One region of the Burkholderia oklahomensis C6786 genome, then DNA from elsewhere that is predicted to be linked to it. Evidence: predicted binding sites of a transcription regulator. Region 1 holds the regulator's gene; the other holds the start of a gene.

Region 1 (7,632 bases):
ATCCAGCTCTCCCGCATCCACCTTGTCTTCGAGCGCCGCGCCGACGTCGACATACGGCTCCAGGATCAATTGCGGATGCAATTTCTGGACGGCCGCGACGAAACGGGGCAGCCAGGTCAACGCCGACAGCTCGCCCACGCCAAAGCGCAGACGGCCGGTCAATCCCTTGTCTTCCGCAAACGCGTCCTGCAGCGCCGCCACGGACTCCAGAACCCGAACCGCGGCTGGCAGCAGCGTTTCGCCGTCCTCGGTCAACACCGCCCGGTGACCGCTGCGGTCGAACAGCGTGCGCCCCATGACCTGCTCCAGTTCGTTGATCCGCTTGGACAACGAAGAAATGGACAGATGAAGCCGCTGCGCCGCGGTCGAGAAATTGGCGCATGTCGCCGCCCAATAGAAGGCGTCCAGTTGCTTGAGCGTCGGAGTTGCCATGGTTCTTCGCTTTTATCGAACGATTTTATTTGAAGATTATCGCTTTTTATCGATACTTCGGCTGCATAGAATGGCAGCGTCGCTTCAGGAAAGCCCATAGATGACCTCCCTTACCTCCCCCATCGTGGAAGAGAGCCGGCCTGTGGCCAGCCTCGGCAAGCCGCCGCGCGTTCTGCAGGACGTACTGAGTCTGCACGACTTCGAGGCCAAGGCGCGTCGCGTGTTGCCGCGTCCGATCTTCGGCTACGTCAGCGGCGCGGCCGAAGACAACCGCACCCGCGACGACAACCGCGCCGTGTTCGATGAATACGGCTTTGTGACCCGCGTGCTCTGCGACGTTTCCCAGCGGCAGCAGGCAGTCGAATTGTTCGGTCAGCGCTTTGCGTCGCCGTTCGGCATCGCGCCGATGGGCATCCATGCGCTGTCGGTCTATCGCGGCGACGTCGTGTTGGCGCATGCGGCGCAGCGCGCGGGGATCGTCTCCATCATGAGCGGTTCCTCGCTCATTCCGCTGGAAGAAGTTGCCGCCGCCGCACCGGGGACGTGGTTCCAGGCGTACCTGCCGGGAGACGCGAGCCGCATTCGCGCATTGCTCGAGCGCGTCGCGCGTGCCGGCTACAGGACGCTTGTGATCACCGTCGACATTCCGGTGTCCGCGAACCGTGAAAACAACGTGCGCACGGGCTTTTCCACGCCGCTGCGCCCAAGCCTGCGCCTTTTCTGGGACGGACTGACGCGGCCGAGCTGGCTGCTCGGCACCTTCGCGCGCACGCTGCTCAAGCACGGCATGCCCCACTTCGAGAATTCGTTTGCGACACGCGGCGCGCCGATCCTTTCCGCCAACGTGCTGCGGGATTTCTCCGCGCGCGACCACCTCAACTGGACGCATGTGCGGCAAATCCGCCGGCAATGGACAGGCGATCTGGTGATCAAGGGCATCCTCAGCGTCGAGGATGCCGTCATCGCGCGCGAGGCGGGCGCCGACGGCATCATCCTTTCGAACCATGGCGGCCGCCAGCTGGACGGCGCTTCGTCGCCGATGCGGATCCTGCGGGACGTGGTGCAGACGGTGGGCGGCGATTATCCGGTGATGATCGACAGCGGCTTTCGGCGAGGATCGGACGTGCTGAAGGCGCTGGCGCTGGGCGCACGCATGGTGTTCGTCGGGCGGCCCTTCAACTACGCGGCGGCCGTGGCGGGCGAGGCCGGCGTGGCGCATGCGATCCGCCTGTTGCAGGAGGAAGTGGACCGCAACATGGCCATGCTGGGGGCGAACGGATGCGGCCAGCTCACCCCGGACATGCTGATCCGCAAGCGTTAATCGCGTTAGCCAGCCTCGCGCCCGCTCGGTCGCGTCGCCGCCGCGATCGGGCGGGCGGCGCTCATCGACGATTTCGACAGTATTCAGCCAAGCGAAGTATTCGCGCGGACGGCCGCCGCGAATCTTCGGTCGCAACGCGTCATGTGCAGGATCGGCATGCAGCGAGCGGCTTCGCGCGATTGCGATCGTTCCGCGCTTGCGGGCGGGCGTCCGCTGCGTCGACCCGTCGTATATTCGATTCGGCGGCAAACGCCGCGCTGATCGAGCTGCGGGAAATCTCGACGTTTGCATGCGGCGCGCCGACCGCCGCAGCCTGCGACATGCGCGACGCACGCGCTCGCGGGCCGCGCGAAACCCATCACCCCCTCACCGCAACTGCACGGCCGCGAGAAACAGCACCATGCTGCCGATCGCGCCGTCGAGCACGCGCCATGCGAGCGCGCGCTTGAACCACGGCGCGAGCAACCGCGCGCCGTATCCGAGCGCGACGAACCAGATCGCGCTGACCGCCATCGCGCCGATCGCGAACGCGCTGCGCGCGCCTTCCGGCTCGCGCGCGCCGGCCGTGCCGATCAACAGGAACGTGTCCAGATAAACGTGCGGATTGAGCCACGTGAACGCGAGCGTCATCAGCACGATCGGCCATGCGCGCTGCGCGGGCGGCGCGACGGCGGCGCCCGTCGCGTCGAGCGTCGCGTGGCCGGGCTTGAATGCGCGGCGCAGCGCGCTCAGGCCGAACCATGCGAGATACGCGAGGCCGACGTACAGCACCGCGTGAACGAAGGCCGGATAGCGCTCGACGAGCACCGACGCGCCGCCGACGCCCGCGCCGATCAGGATCATGTCCGACAGCGTGCAGAGCAGGATGATCTTGCCGACGTGCGAGCGCATGATTCCTTGCCGAAGGATGAACGCGTTTTGCGCGCCGATGGTGACGATGAGCGATGCGCACAGCATCGCGCCGTGAGAAAAAGCGATCCAGTTCATGTTCGTTGTTGCTTCAGGCGATGGACTAATGGAGCAGGAGGCGCTAGTCTGCGTTGATCGCCTGGGTAAGAAAAGCTAAATCATCTAATGCTGATTAAGGAAAACTGATGCTCGACTACGCGTTGCTCGATGCGCTCGCCGAAGTGATCCGTCACGGCTCGTTCGAACGGGCGGCGAAAGCGCTCAACGTGTCGCCTTCCGCGGTGTCGCAGCGCGTGAAGCTGTTGGAGGAGCGAGTGGGGAGCGTGCTCGTCAAGCGCGGGCAGCCGTGCGTCGCGACGACGTCGGGCGCGCTGTTGTGCCGCCACACCGAGCGCGTGCGGATGCTGGAAGCCGAGCTGTCCGGGCACATGCCCGGATTCGCCGGCGTGGAGACGGGCGCATGGCCGATACTGCGCGTCGCCGTCAACGACGACAGCGTCGCGACCTGGTTCGTCGACGCGGTCGGCCCGTTCTGCGCGGAAAGCGGCACGCTGCTCGATCTCGTGATCGACGATCAGGACTACACGGCGGAGCGGATTCGCGACGGCAGCGTGCAGGGCGCGGTGACGGCACTCGCCGAGCCGATCCAGGGCTGCCGCTCGACGCGCCTCGGCCGCATGCGTTATCACGCGGTGTGCTCGCCCGCGTTCTACGCGCGCTATTTCGGCAAAGGCATCAACCGCGACGCGCTGCGGCGCGCGCCGTGCGTGATGTTCAATCCGAAGGACGGCCTGCAGGCGCGCTTCATCCGGCGCGTGACGCGTGTGGATCTCGATCCGCCGCAGCACTGGATTCCGCACGTCGCCGGCTATCTGCGCGCGTGCGAGGCGGGGCTGGGCTGGGGAATGTGTCCGGAGCGAATGGTCGAGCGTCGGATCGCCGCGGGCGAACTCGTCGATTTGTCGGAAGGAAAGAGCATCGACGTCGAGCTCTACTGGCAGAGCTGGCGATTGTCGATCGGCTGGCTGGACGAGTTCAGCGCGGCGCTCAAGAAGCGCGCCGCGCAGTTTCTCGATTGATTCGATGCGATGCGATGAAAAACGAGCCGCGCCTGGTTACAGGCGGTGGAGGCCGTCGAAATCGACGATGCGGACCATCCGGCCTTGCATCTCGATCAGCCCGCGCTTGTGGAACTTCGACAACGTGCGGCTGACGGTCTCGAGCGTCATGCCGAGATAGCTGCCGATGTCTTCGCGGGTCATCCGCAGGTTGAATTCGTTAGGCGAATAGCCGCGCTTCATGTAGCGCGACGACACGTCGAGCAGGAACGCCGCGACGCGCTCCTCGGCGTTCAACGAGCCGAGCACCATTGTCTGCGACGTCTCGCGGACGATCTGCTCGCTCATCAGCTTGTGCATCCGCAACTGCATCGTGCCGGCTTCCGAGCATAGCGTCTTCAGCGCGCTGTACGGAATCACGCAGACCGAACTGTCTTCGAGCGCGACCGCGGTGCGCGGATGCGCGTCGTCGCAGATGCCGTCGAGGCCGAGCGCTTCGCCCGCGAGATGCAGCCCGGTGACTTGCTCGCGACCGTCGTGGCGTGTGGCGATGGTCTTCAGCGATCCTGAGCGAACCGCGTACACGTTGTCGAAATTATCGCCTTCGCGGAACAGCGTTTCGCCGCGGCGGACCGGGCGCGCGGTGCAGATCACGGATTCGAGGCGCGCGAGCGCCTCGGGGGCGAGCCCTTGGGGCATGCAGAGATGGCGCATCGCGCACGTCGAACAGTGCGCGGCCTGACGCGGTGCCCACGTACTGGAGGCATGGACGGGAGCAGCGGCGGCGGCGGGTCGGGCGACGGGCGTAAGCATGATGGATGGCTCTGAGGTTGAATCGGTAAAGCCATTGTCCCATCGTGGACAAAGCCTGTTTAGCGACAAAACGCCGCGACTCCCCGTGCGATTTCCTTGTTCGGCCGCAACGCGCGGTTGCGGCGAAACATCGCATCCGTTGCGTTCGGTCAGCTGTCCCGATCTTCCGGATGGGCGGCGGACGGGATCAGCAGCACGGGCAGCGCCGAGTGGCGCACGCACTGTTCGGCGACGCTGCCGAGCACGAGCCGTTTGAAACCGCGGCGGCCGTGCGTGCCGAGCACGAGCAGATCGGCGCCGAACGCTTTGGCGCCGTCGACGATGAGCGACGGCACGTCGGCGAGCGACGACGCTTCGCCGATTTTCATCGCGCCCTTCACGCCGGCTTCCTGCATCTTCTGCGCAAATTCCTTCGCCAGATCGTTGCCCTGCTGGAGCAGTTGCGTGCGAAGGATCGACGGATCGTAGCCGGGCACGTTGTAGTAGATCGCAGCGTTTTCCACGATGTAGAAGGGCTGCAATTCCGCGCCGCTCGTCTTCGCGATGTCGAGCGCCGCGTCGAATGCGTGGCGTGCCGTTTCGCTGCCGTCGACTGCGACAAGAATGCGCTGGTACATGATGTCTCCGTGGTGCGGTTGAGAAAAGATCGGCCGTTCGGCCGATCGAGTTTGACGATGTCTTTTTACAAAGTAAACGATTACTGACTACGATGCGGCGAACTGACGCAGCCGAGTAAACGCGGCGTCGGACTTTTCCGGTTTCGATCGAGCGCGGCGGTTTTTTTGCGCGCGATTTGCGTATCGACCGGGTCGGCTCGCGCCGCGTTCCTCGACGCCGTAATAGACTTGGCTGGAACTCGGGCTGGCTCGCCTGCCGACGCGAGCCGATGCTGGTTTGAAACGCATCGGGCGATACCGTTCCCTGTGTTTCGTGCGGCGCTCGATGGAGGACGGCAGGCGTTGGCGCCGGAGATGCGTGTCGATGGGCGTAGCCGCTGCGCCTGCTTGTTCGTTTCGTTCAACCGGAGAAGGAGGAAACCTATGCCGTATGTCGTGCTCGAGTTGCTGACCGAAGACGCCGACCGGTACTCGCTGCCGGACCTGATCGGCGTGGACAGCGCCTCGCCCGATATGCCGCACGTTTGCGAAATGCTGCTCGCGGACGCTCAATGGCCGACGATCCAGGCCTATCTCGATCGGCAGGAACTGCCGTACAAGTTCGCGCGGCCGAGCACGGCGCGGCGGGTTCCTCGTAATAATCCGTGCTGGTAGCGCGGGGCGTTTGGCGCAGGTCGGATCGGCCTGATCTCGTGCGTCGGTCGATCGTTGCCGTGATGTGTTGGGGAAGACGATCGGCTTGTCGCGAAAGCTGCTGTTCTCGATGTGCCGAGACTTTCCCCTTCGTTGCAGTCCCGCGCGAGCGGCTTGCTGACGTTCGTGCCTCCAGCCCTCGGCGGCAAGCCGCTCGCGCTTCATCCATCGACAAGCCGAACGTTAGGCCTGTTGCTTGTCGATCGGCCGGCGCATATCGACGGTTTGCGTTCCATCCGCCTACCGTGCGGCGATCGGTGAAGGCCGGGCAGGTGAAACCCGTCGATGGCGGAGGTCTACGCGAACGCGGCGAATGAATCGACGGCGAAAGAAGGTGCGAACCGCGTCACGCATTGAGGCTGCCGACGCTCCCGAAAAATCTCACCCATGGCGGAATGGGCCAGGTCGGCATGCTCGCGATCCTGCCGTACGTCGCGACGATGATCGGCATGTGCGCGACGTCCTGGCCGCCGGATCGCACCGGCAGGCGGCGGCTCTTCATTGCCGGACCGCTCGTCGGCTTCGCCGCGCGCCTGTTCCTGTCGGTCCGCTGCCAGGCGTCGGGTGAGCGCGAGCCGTTCGTCGCGGGACGGCTCACGTTCACGCCGCCCGCTCGCTGCGAGCGCAGACGGCACGTTTCCACGCGATATATCGCCGATGCGGGTCGCATGCGGCGCGCGCCGATCGAATCAACGCAAGACGACAGACAGTCAATCGGAACCGCGGTCATGAACGACATCCTCCTGCTGGCGTAGAAGCGCGCCCATACCTTCAGCTTCGACGATCTCGAATCGAAGACGGCGCCCGCGCACGTCGTGCTGCCGACTATCCGCTCGAGTTCGCGGTCGATCCGGCGCGCCGTCATGCGTCCGCCGGGGATCTTCGGGATCGAAACCGCCTGGACGCGCGGCCACGAAGGCGATCATCGCGTCGCCGTGATCGATCCCGACGCGCCTCGGCGTACGAGCCTGCTCGACAGGTGGCCGTGTTATCTGCCGCATCGCATGGATCCGGCGCTCGTGCGCACGTTCGCCGCCGCGCTCGCCGATTTGAGCGACACGGCGCGCCGCGGGGTCTGGCAAGATAATGCGATTCGCGTGTACCGGATCGGCGCGCCCGATTGAGTCGCCCCGATTCGACCGACTCGACCGATTCGCTCGATTGACCCGATTCGCCCAATCTGTCCGCGGGCGGCGCGCGTCGCGACGTTCGCCCGGCCACGGCGGATTTTTCAATCCGGAGGAAGCATGCAGATCACTGGAGAGATGTTGATTGGCGCGGCCGCCGTGCGCGGCACCGAAGGCACGATGCGCGCGTACGATCCGGCGCAGGGCGTCGAGCTCGAGCCGGCGTTCGGCGCGGGCGGCGCGGGCGACGTCGACCGCGCGTGCCGGCTCGCGAGCGCCGCATTCGACGCGTTTCGCCAAGCGCCGCTCGAGGCGCGCGCGCGTTTTCTCGAAGCGGTCGCCGAGCGCATCGTCGGGTTCGGCGATCAATTGATCGAGCGCGCGCATGCGGAATCGGCGCTGCCCGTCGCGCGACTCGAAGGCGAGCGCGCGCGCACGGTCGGCCAGTTGCGGCTGTTCGCGTCGATCGTGCGCGACGGCCGCTGGCTCGATGCGACGCTCGATTCCGCGCAGCCCGACCGCAAGCCGCTGCCGCGCGCGGACCTGCGCTTGCAGAAGATCCCGCTCGGCCCCGTCGCGGTGTTCGGCGCGAGCAACTTTCCGCTCGCGTTCTCGGTCGCGGGCGGCGACACCGCATCGGCGTTCGCGGCCGGCTGCCCGGT
Region 2 (7,632 bases), on a different replicon from region 1:
AAGCCGAACACCGAATGCGACGGCGGATGATCGTGCGATGCCGCGTGATCGAGCATCATCGTGTTGTGCGACATCAGTTGACCTCCAGTTCGACTTCCGCCGGCCGTGCCGGAATGCGCGTGCCGCCGCGCTTTTCTTCGATCTTGCGGACCGTTTCGGCCGGAATGTAATAGCCGTCGTTATCGCGCGCGCTGTACAGGATCACCGTCGCGACGATGCCGGCGAGCGCCGCGATCGCGAGCCACCAGATGTGCCACACGAGCGCGAAGCCGAGGATCAGGCTGAGCGCGCCGATGACAAGGCCCGCACTCGTGTTCGACGGCATGTGGATGTCCTGATAGACGATCTTCTTGCCGGTGCCGAGACCGAGGCCGTGTTCCTTGCGGTACGCGAATTCGTCGAGCGCGTGCACGGTCGGGATCACCGCGAAGTTGTAGACGGGCGGCGGCGACGTCGTCGCCCATTCGAGCGTGCGGCCGTTCCACGGATCGCCCGTCGCGTCGCGGTATTCGGGCTGGTTGCGGTTGCGCACCGCGACCCACACCTGCGCGACCTGATGCAGCACGCCGACCGCGATCAACGCGACGCCGCATGCGGCGACGATGAGCCACGGATGCCACGCCGGATTGTCGTAATGGTTCAGACGCCGCGTCATCCCCATGAAGCCGAGCACGTAGAGCGGCACGAACGACACGTAGAAGCCGACGAACCAGCACCAGAACGCGCGCTTGCCGAGCTTCTCGTCGAGCTTGAAGCCGAACGCCTTCGGGAACCAGTAATGGAAGCCCGCGAAATAGCCGAACACGACGCCGCCGATGATCGCGTTATGGAAGTGCGCGATCAGGAACAGGCTGTTGTGCAGCACGAAGTCCGCGCCGGGAATCGCCATCATCACGCCCGTCATCCCGCCGAGCGTGAACGTCACCATGAAGCCGATCGTCCACAGCACGGGCGCGGTGAACTCGATGCGGCCGCGGTACATCGTGAACAGCCAGTTGAAGATCTTCACGCCGGTCGGAATCGCGATGACCATCGTCATGATGCCGAAAAACGCGTTGACGTTCGCGCCCGAGCCCATCGTGAAGAAGTGGTGCAGCCACACGAGGAACGCGAGCACCATGATCACGCACGACGCGTAGACCATCGTCTTGTAGCCGAAGAGCGGCTTCTTCGCGAACGTCGAGATCACTTCCGAGTAGATGCCGAACGCGGGCAGCACGAGGATGTACACCTCCGGATGGCCCCAGGCCCAGATCAGGTTCAGGTAGATCATCGCGTTGCCGCCGGCGTCGTTCGTGAAGAAGTGCATGCCGAGATAGCGGTCGAGGCCGAGGAGGGCGAGCGCGACGGTCAGGATCGGGAACGTCGCCATGATGAGGACGTTCGAGCAGAGCGCGGTCCACGTGAACACCGGCATCTTCATCAGCGTCATGCCGGGCGCGCGCATCCGGATGATCGTCACGAAGAAGTTGATCGCGGTGATCAGCGTGCCGACGCCGGATATCTGCAGCGCCCACAGATAGTAGTCGACGCCGACGCCCGGACTGAACTGCAGCTCCGACAGCGGCGGATACGCGAGCCAGCCCGTCTGCGCGAATTCGCCGACGACGAGCGAGACGTTCATCAGCAGCGCGGCGACGGCCGTCATCCAGAAGCTCAGTGAGTTGAGGAACGGGAACGCGACGTCGCGCGCGCCGATCTGCAGCGGCACGATCAGGTTGAAGAGGCCGACGAGCAGCGCCATCGCCATGAAGAAGATCATGATGACGCCGTGCGCGGTGAAGATCTGGTCGTAATGGTGCGGCGGCAGATAACCGGGACCGTTGTACGCGAACGCGAGCTGCAGGCGCATCATCACGGCATCCGCGAAGCCGCGCAGCAGCATCAGCACCGCGACGACGAGATACATCACGCCGATCTTCTTGTGGTCGACCGACGTGAGCCACTCGGTCCACAGCCATTTCCAGCGCTTCGTATAGGTCAGCGTGCCGACGACCGAGAGCGCGACGAGCGCCATGAGCGCGGCCGCGCCCATGACGATCGGCTGATCGAACGGGATGGCCGAAAGCGTCAATTTACCGAACATGCGTTACCCCTTCGTCCGACAAGCGGCGTCCGTCAGATCGAGGACGTGGCCGTTGTTGTATTTCGCGATGATGTTGTGAAAAAGGCGCGGGTCGACCGTCGAGTAGTAGCGCACCGGCTGTTTTTCGCTAGGCTGCGCGAGCCGGGCATACGCGGTCATGTCGAGCCGCTCCGACGACGCGCGCACCTTCGCGACCCACGCGTCGAACGCGTCGCGCGGCGTCGCGAGCGTGCGGAACTTCATGTCGGAGAAGCCGCGGCCGCTGTAATTCGCGGAGATTCCGGCGAAGTCGCCCGGCTCGTCGGCGATCAGGTGCAGGCGCGTCTGCATGCCGGCCATCGCGTAGACCTGCGTGCCGAGCTGCGGAATGAAGAACGAATTCATCACCGAATCGGACGTGATCCGGAAATTGATCGGCGTGCCGACCGGCACCGCAAGTTGGTTTACCGAAGCAATGCCGAGGTCCGGATAGACGAACAGCCATTTCCAGTCGAGCGCGACGACCTCGACGTCGATCGGCTTCACCGACGATTCGAGCGGCCGATACGGATCGAGCTCGTGCGTCGTCTTCCACGTGAGAATGCCGAGGAACAGGATGATCAGCGACGGGACGGTCCAGATGACGATCTCGATCGCGGTCGAGTGCGCCCACTTCGGCGCGTAGGTCGCGTTGCGGTTCGAGGCGCGGTAGCGCCATGCGAACAGCAGCGTCAGGAAGATCACCGGCACGACGACGATCAGCATCGCCCACGTCGACGTCGCGATCAGCGATTTCTCCGCGGCGCCGACCGCGCCTTTCGGATCGAGCACGTGCAGCTCGCTGCATCCGGAAAGACCTGCGACGAGTCCTAATCGCAAGATCGCGGACGTTCTACTCGTAATTCTTCGGACCATTACATTCGCCTGAGTGTGTGATGAAGCGGGCTTGCGAGACGTCGAAACGCCATCGTCGAACTTGATGCGACAACCAGTCGCTTTGGCGGCGGAATGTAGCGGAATTTCGCGCGGCTCATGTTGACGATTCGCAAACAACAAACGGGGCGAGGTCTTGATGTTTGTTCAGACGGACTCAACGCGTGGCGAAAAAGCGCGCATGAAAGGCGGCTCGAACGGAAAAAGCCGACGCGGCGCGCGCTCGCGCCGACCGCCGCAGACGGCCGCGCACGGCCCGAAAAGCTTGTGCTGAATCAACGGGAACGAAGATCGGCGAGCGAAAGGCCCGAGCGGCATGTACCTTCGAAGACGCGAGCCGTCAGGTCGCCCTCGAGTCACAAACCACTTCCGTTCTTCGATGCAATATCTCTCACCCGAGCTGAAACTCGACGATCCGTTCGTCGACGCCGTTCATACGGAATTCGTCCAGCTGCTCGATGCGGCCGCGCGTGCGGACGACGCGCATTTCCTGCAGGCGTTCGACGCCTGGGCCGATCACTGCCGGCAGCACTTCGAACGAGAAGAGCGCTGGATGGCGAGCACGAAATTCGGGCCGCAGTATTGCCATGCGGCCGATCACGACGAAGTGCTGAAGGTGGCGGCCGCGGTGCGCGAGAAGGTCGCGCGCGACGCGCAGTTCGAACTGGGCCGCCGGCTGCTGGTCGAGGTATCGGAATGGTTCGATCATCACGTCCGGACGATGGATTCGATGATGGTCGCGCACCTGAAGATGCTCAATTTCGCGATGACGGACGAGCAGACCGAAGTCTGACGCGGCTCCGCCGATCGTGGAGCGGCGGTGCGAAGACGGCGAACGGAGCAGGGCGCGGCTGCGGCTGGCTCAGTTGCGCAACGATCGGGCATCGCGTTCGTTCGAGCGCGATGCGTGTTGCACGTCCGCCTTCGAACATGCGAGCGTCATCGCGTTCGCGCGGCTCCCTTCGCCGGCATCGCGATCGCGAACTCATGCAGCTTTTCGGCCGCGCTCAATCCGTTCTTCGCCGGCGGACCGACGAGATCGGCGAGCGTCGCGCCGTCCAGCTCCTTGAAGTACGCGCGCAGTGCGCTGTCGAGCAGCCGCTCGAGCCGGCATTTCGCCGCGAGCATGCAAGTGTTCGTGTGCCGGTCGAAGCACTCGACGAGACGAAAATCGGTTTCGGATGCGCGGATCACGTCTCCGATGCCGATGCGCCCGGGCGGCAGCGCAAGACGCACGCCGCCGCCGCGACCGCGCGTCGTCTCGAGCGTGCCCTGGCGCGCGAGGCTGTTGACGATTTTCGTCAGGTGATTCTTGGACACGTTGTGGCGCTCGGCGAGTTCGGCGATCGTGATGAGTCGGTCCGGATTCGACGCGCAGTACATCAGCACGCGCAACGTGTAGTCCGTGTATTCAGAGAGTCGCATACGTGGCAAAAAGAGGCATGTCTTATGTTGCTGTCGAGGAGGGGGCGATATAACATGCTCAATACATGCACGTTATATCGCTAACCGATGCATGTTGCAAGCCAGGTGATCGCCGACGGCATTTCCCCGCAGGTGGCGAGCGTTCCACACCGGCCGCGCGCCGCATCTCTCTCCCTTTTCAAGAGCCATGTCATGACCGAGCAGTACGCATCCATCATCGACGTTCGCAGGATTCCTCATCACAAGCGCCACGCGCTGATCTTCGGCACCTTCGACGCATTGCCCGGCGGCGAAGCATTGCAGCTCATCAACGATCACGATCCGAAGCCGCTTTATTACCAGCTCGAGGAGCGCGCGTCCGATTCGTTCGAATGGACCTATCTGGAGGCCGGGCCGTCGCAGTGGCGTGTGCAGATCGCGAAGCGCGACGGCGCATTCGGCCACGATGCGGGCGATAGCTGCTGCTCGGGCGGCGGCTGCGGCGGTTGAGTCGCGTGATGCGGCGTCCGGCCTGCGTGTCGCGTCGCATCGCTGCGGCGAGCCGGGGCGGGCGTCGGTGTGTCGTGCGGCGCGTCATGCTCCCGCACGGACAAGCATCGTTTCTCCCGGCCTCGAAGCTGTCGAACCCGATCGAGAAAACGCCCGCGAGCGCGGGCGGCAAAGATGCGATCGATCGGCTTCAGCGTGTCGTCATTTCATTGCTACGGCGCTTTCGCGTCAGAGACCGAGCGTCAGCATCGCCGTCTCCGACATTCGCGAGCGATCCCACGGCGGATCGAACGCCATGTCGACGTTGACCTCGCCGACGAACGGCAGCGCGAGCACCTTGTCGGCAACTTCGTCGGCGAGCGCTTCGCCCATTCCGCAGCCGGGCGCCGTCAACGTCATCCTGATCGACACGCGCAGCCGATCGTGCTCGGCGGGCTCGATCGTGCACGCGTAGATGAGGCCGAGCTCGACGATGTCGACCGGAATCTCCGGGTCGTAGCAGGTCTTCAGCGTCTGCCAGATGAACGCTTCGGCCTCGTCCGGCGAGACGTCGTCCGGCACGTCGATGGTCTCGGGCGGAACCCGGCCGATCGCGTCCGCATCCGCGCCGCGCAGCCGCACCATCTGGCCGCCGACGACGAGCGTGAAGTTCGTGCCGAGCGCCTGCGTGACTTCGGCGATCGTGCCCGCCGGAATGTCGAGCGGCGCGCCGGACGGCACGCATTCGACCGCGACTGCTCGCTGCACGACGACAGTTTCTTTCGGTCGTCTCATGATGTTCTCGACTCCTGATCGAACGAAGCGGCCGCGGGCGTGTCGAGCGCGTGCGCGAGCGCATGCCAGCCGAGCAGCGCGCATTTGATGCGGCTCGGATAGCGCCGCACGGCGACGAGGCTCGCGAGCTTGCCGAGATACGCTTCGTCGGGCTCGGCCTGGCCCGTCAGCACCGCGCGGAATCGCTGCTGCAGCTGTCGCGCGGCTTCGACGTCGCGGCCGATCACGGCCTCCGTCATCATCGACGCGGACGCGATGCAGATCGCGCAGCCGTGGCCGTCGAAGCGGATGTCGCCGACCCGACCGCCTTCGATGCGCAACTGCACCTTCAGATCGTCGCCGCATTGCGGATTGTGCCCACGCGCTTCGTGCGTCGGATCGCCGAGCTTGCCGAAGTGACGCGGCGCGCGCTTGTGCTCGACGATGAGCTCCTGATAGAGCGTGCTTTGCGCGTCGGTGGGCGCAGCGAGGGAGGAAGTCGGATTCATCGCAATACCTTCAGTGCTCGCGCGACGCCGGCCACGAGACGTTCGACCTCGTCGTGCGTGTTGTAGAGCGCGAACGACGCGCGCGTCGTCGGCCCGCAGCCGAGCCGCTCGAGAAGCGGCTGCGCACAGTGGTAGCCCGTGCGCACCGCGATGCCGCGCTCGTCGAGCAAGGTGCCGATGTCGTGCGGATGCGCGCCGTCGGCGGCGAACGACACGATCGCCGACGATGCGCGCTCGGCGAGCACGGTCACGCCGTCGATCGCCGCGAGGCCCGCGGCCGCGTGATCGCGCAGCGCGCGCACGTGCGCGTCGATCGTCGCACGGCCGATTTCGTCGATGTAGTCGGCGGCCGCCGCCATCCCGACGACGCCCGCGACATTCGGCGTGCCGCCTTCGAGCCGCGCCGGCAATGCGTCGAATGTCGCGTCCGCTTCGCTGACCCAGCTCACCATGTCGCCGCCGAAGCGCAGCGGGACGAGCCGCTCGAGCGCGTCACGGCGGCCGGCGAGCGCGCCCGTTCCCATCGGTCCGTACATCTTGTGGCCGGAGAACGCGACGAAGTCGCACGCGAGCGTCGACAGTTCCGGCACTTCGTGGCCGACCGCCTGCGCCGCGTCGAGCACCGTCAGCGCGCCCGCCGCGCGCGCGGCCGCGAGCAGCGCTTCGTACGGCGGCCGCTCGCCCGTCGCGTTCGAGCAGGCCGTTACCGCGAACACGCGGGTGCGCGGCGTCAGCAATCGTTCGAGGTCCTTCACATGCAGACGGCCTTGCGGATCGGGATGGAGGATCCGCAATCGCGCACCGCAGCGGCGCGCGGCCATTTGCCACGGCACGAGGTTCGCGTGGTGCTCGAGCGCGCTGACGACGATCTCGTCGCCTTCGCGCAGCACCGCGGGCGCGTGTCCCGGAAGCGACAGGCCTTGCGCGACGAGATTCAGCGCGTCGGTCGTGCCGGACGTGAAGACGAGCAGGTGATCGGCGCCTGCGCCGACGAAGCGCGTCAGCGTATCGCGCGCACGCTCGTACGCGTCGGTCGCGCGCTGGCTCAGCGTATGGACGCCGCGATGAATGTTCGCGCGATCGCACTCGTCGAAGCGGCGCATCGCGGCAAGGACGGACTGCGGCATCTGCGTCGTCGCCGCGTTGTCGAGATAGGCGAGCGGCACGCCGTTGATGCGCTGCGCGAGCGCCGGAAACGCGCTCGCCATCGCGGCGGAGCGCAGCGTGTCACCCATGACGGCTCTCCGGTTGTTCGGCGAGGTGCCGTGCGACTTCGCGTGCGAGCAGCGCGTCGCCGCCGAGCGTCTCCAGCATGCCGGGCGTGTCGATGCCGCGTGCGAGCGCCGCGTGCGCCATCCCGGTGACGATCATCGCCAGCGCGTCGCGCCGATCGAGACCGCGCTGGCAGGCGTAGAAGAGCGCGTCGTCGGGCAATGCGCCCCACGTCGCGCCGTGCGC

The links. Region 1 encodes FNR, which switches genes on or off when oxygen is low (the NO sensors DNR and NnrR bind a similar motif). Its sites were predicted from a motif close to TTGATNNNNATCAA; they were not measured.
Region 2: BG90_RS13525 (bacteriohemerythrin) is a predicted target of FNR. The motif match lies at 3,264-3,277, and genes of this name have one in related genera.

What each region holds. Positions count from the first base shown of each region.
Region 1 covers NZ_CP009556.1:568,245-575,876, forward strand. Annotated here, with positions in the region: gene BG90_RS20520 (LysR family transcriptional regulator) at 1-432, opposite strand, end outside; gene BG90_RS20525 (alpha-hydroxy acid oxidase) at 533-1,753, shown strand; gene BG90_RS20535 (LysE/ArgO family amino acid transporter) at 2,120-2,740, opposite strand; gene BG90_RS20540 (LysR family transcriptional regulator ArgP) at 2,848-3,741, shown strand; gene fnr (fumarate/nitrate reduction transcriptional regulator Fnr) at 3,778-4,533, opposite strand; gene BG90_RS20550 (universal stress protein) at 4,683-5,150, opposite strand; gene BG90_RS20555 (hypothetical protein) at 5,574-5,804, shown strand; partial or broken gene BG90_RS33435 (MFS transporter) at 6,191-6,406, shown strand; gene BG90_RS38070 (hypothetical protein) at 6,707-6,967, shown strand; gene BG90_RS20570 (aldehyde dehydrogenase (NADP(+))) at 7,091-7,632, shown strand, end outside.
Region 2 covers NZ_CP009555.1:2,985,168-2,992,799, forward strand. Annotated here, with positions in the region: gene cyoC (cytochrome o ubiquinol oxidase subunit III) at 1-74, opposite strand, end outside; gene cyoB (cytochrome o ubiquinol oxidase subunit I) at 74-2,086, opposite strand; gene cyoA (ubiquinol oxidase subunit II) at 2,090-2,980, opposite strand; gene BG90_RS13525 (bacteriohemerythrin) at 3,378-3,791, shown strand; gene BG90_RS13530 (RrF2 family transcriptional regulator) at 3,938-4,423, opposite strand; partial or broken gene BG90_RS13535 (DUF2249 domain-containing protein) at 4,515-4,912, shown strand; gene sufT (putative Fe-S cluster assembly protein SufT) at 5,141-5,686, opposite strand; gene sufU (Fe-S cluster assembly sulfur transfer protein SufU) at 5,683-6,174, opposite strand; gene BG90_RS13550 (aminotransferase class V-fold PLP-dependent enzyme) at 6,171-7,409, opposite strand; gene BG90_RS13555 (SufD family Fe-S cluster assembly protein) at 7,402-7,632, opposite strand, start outside.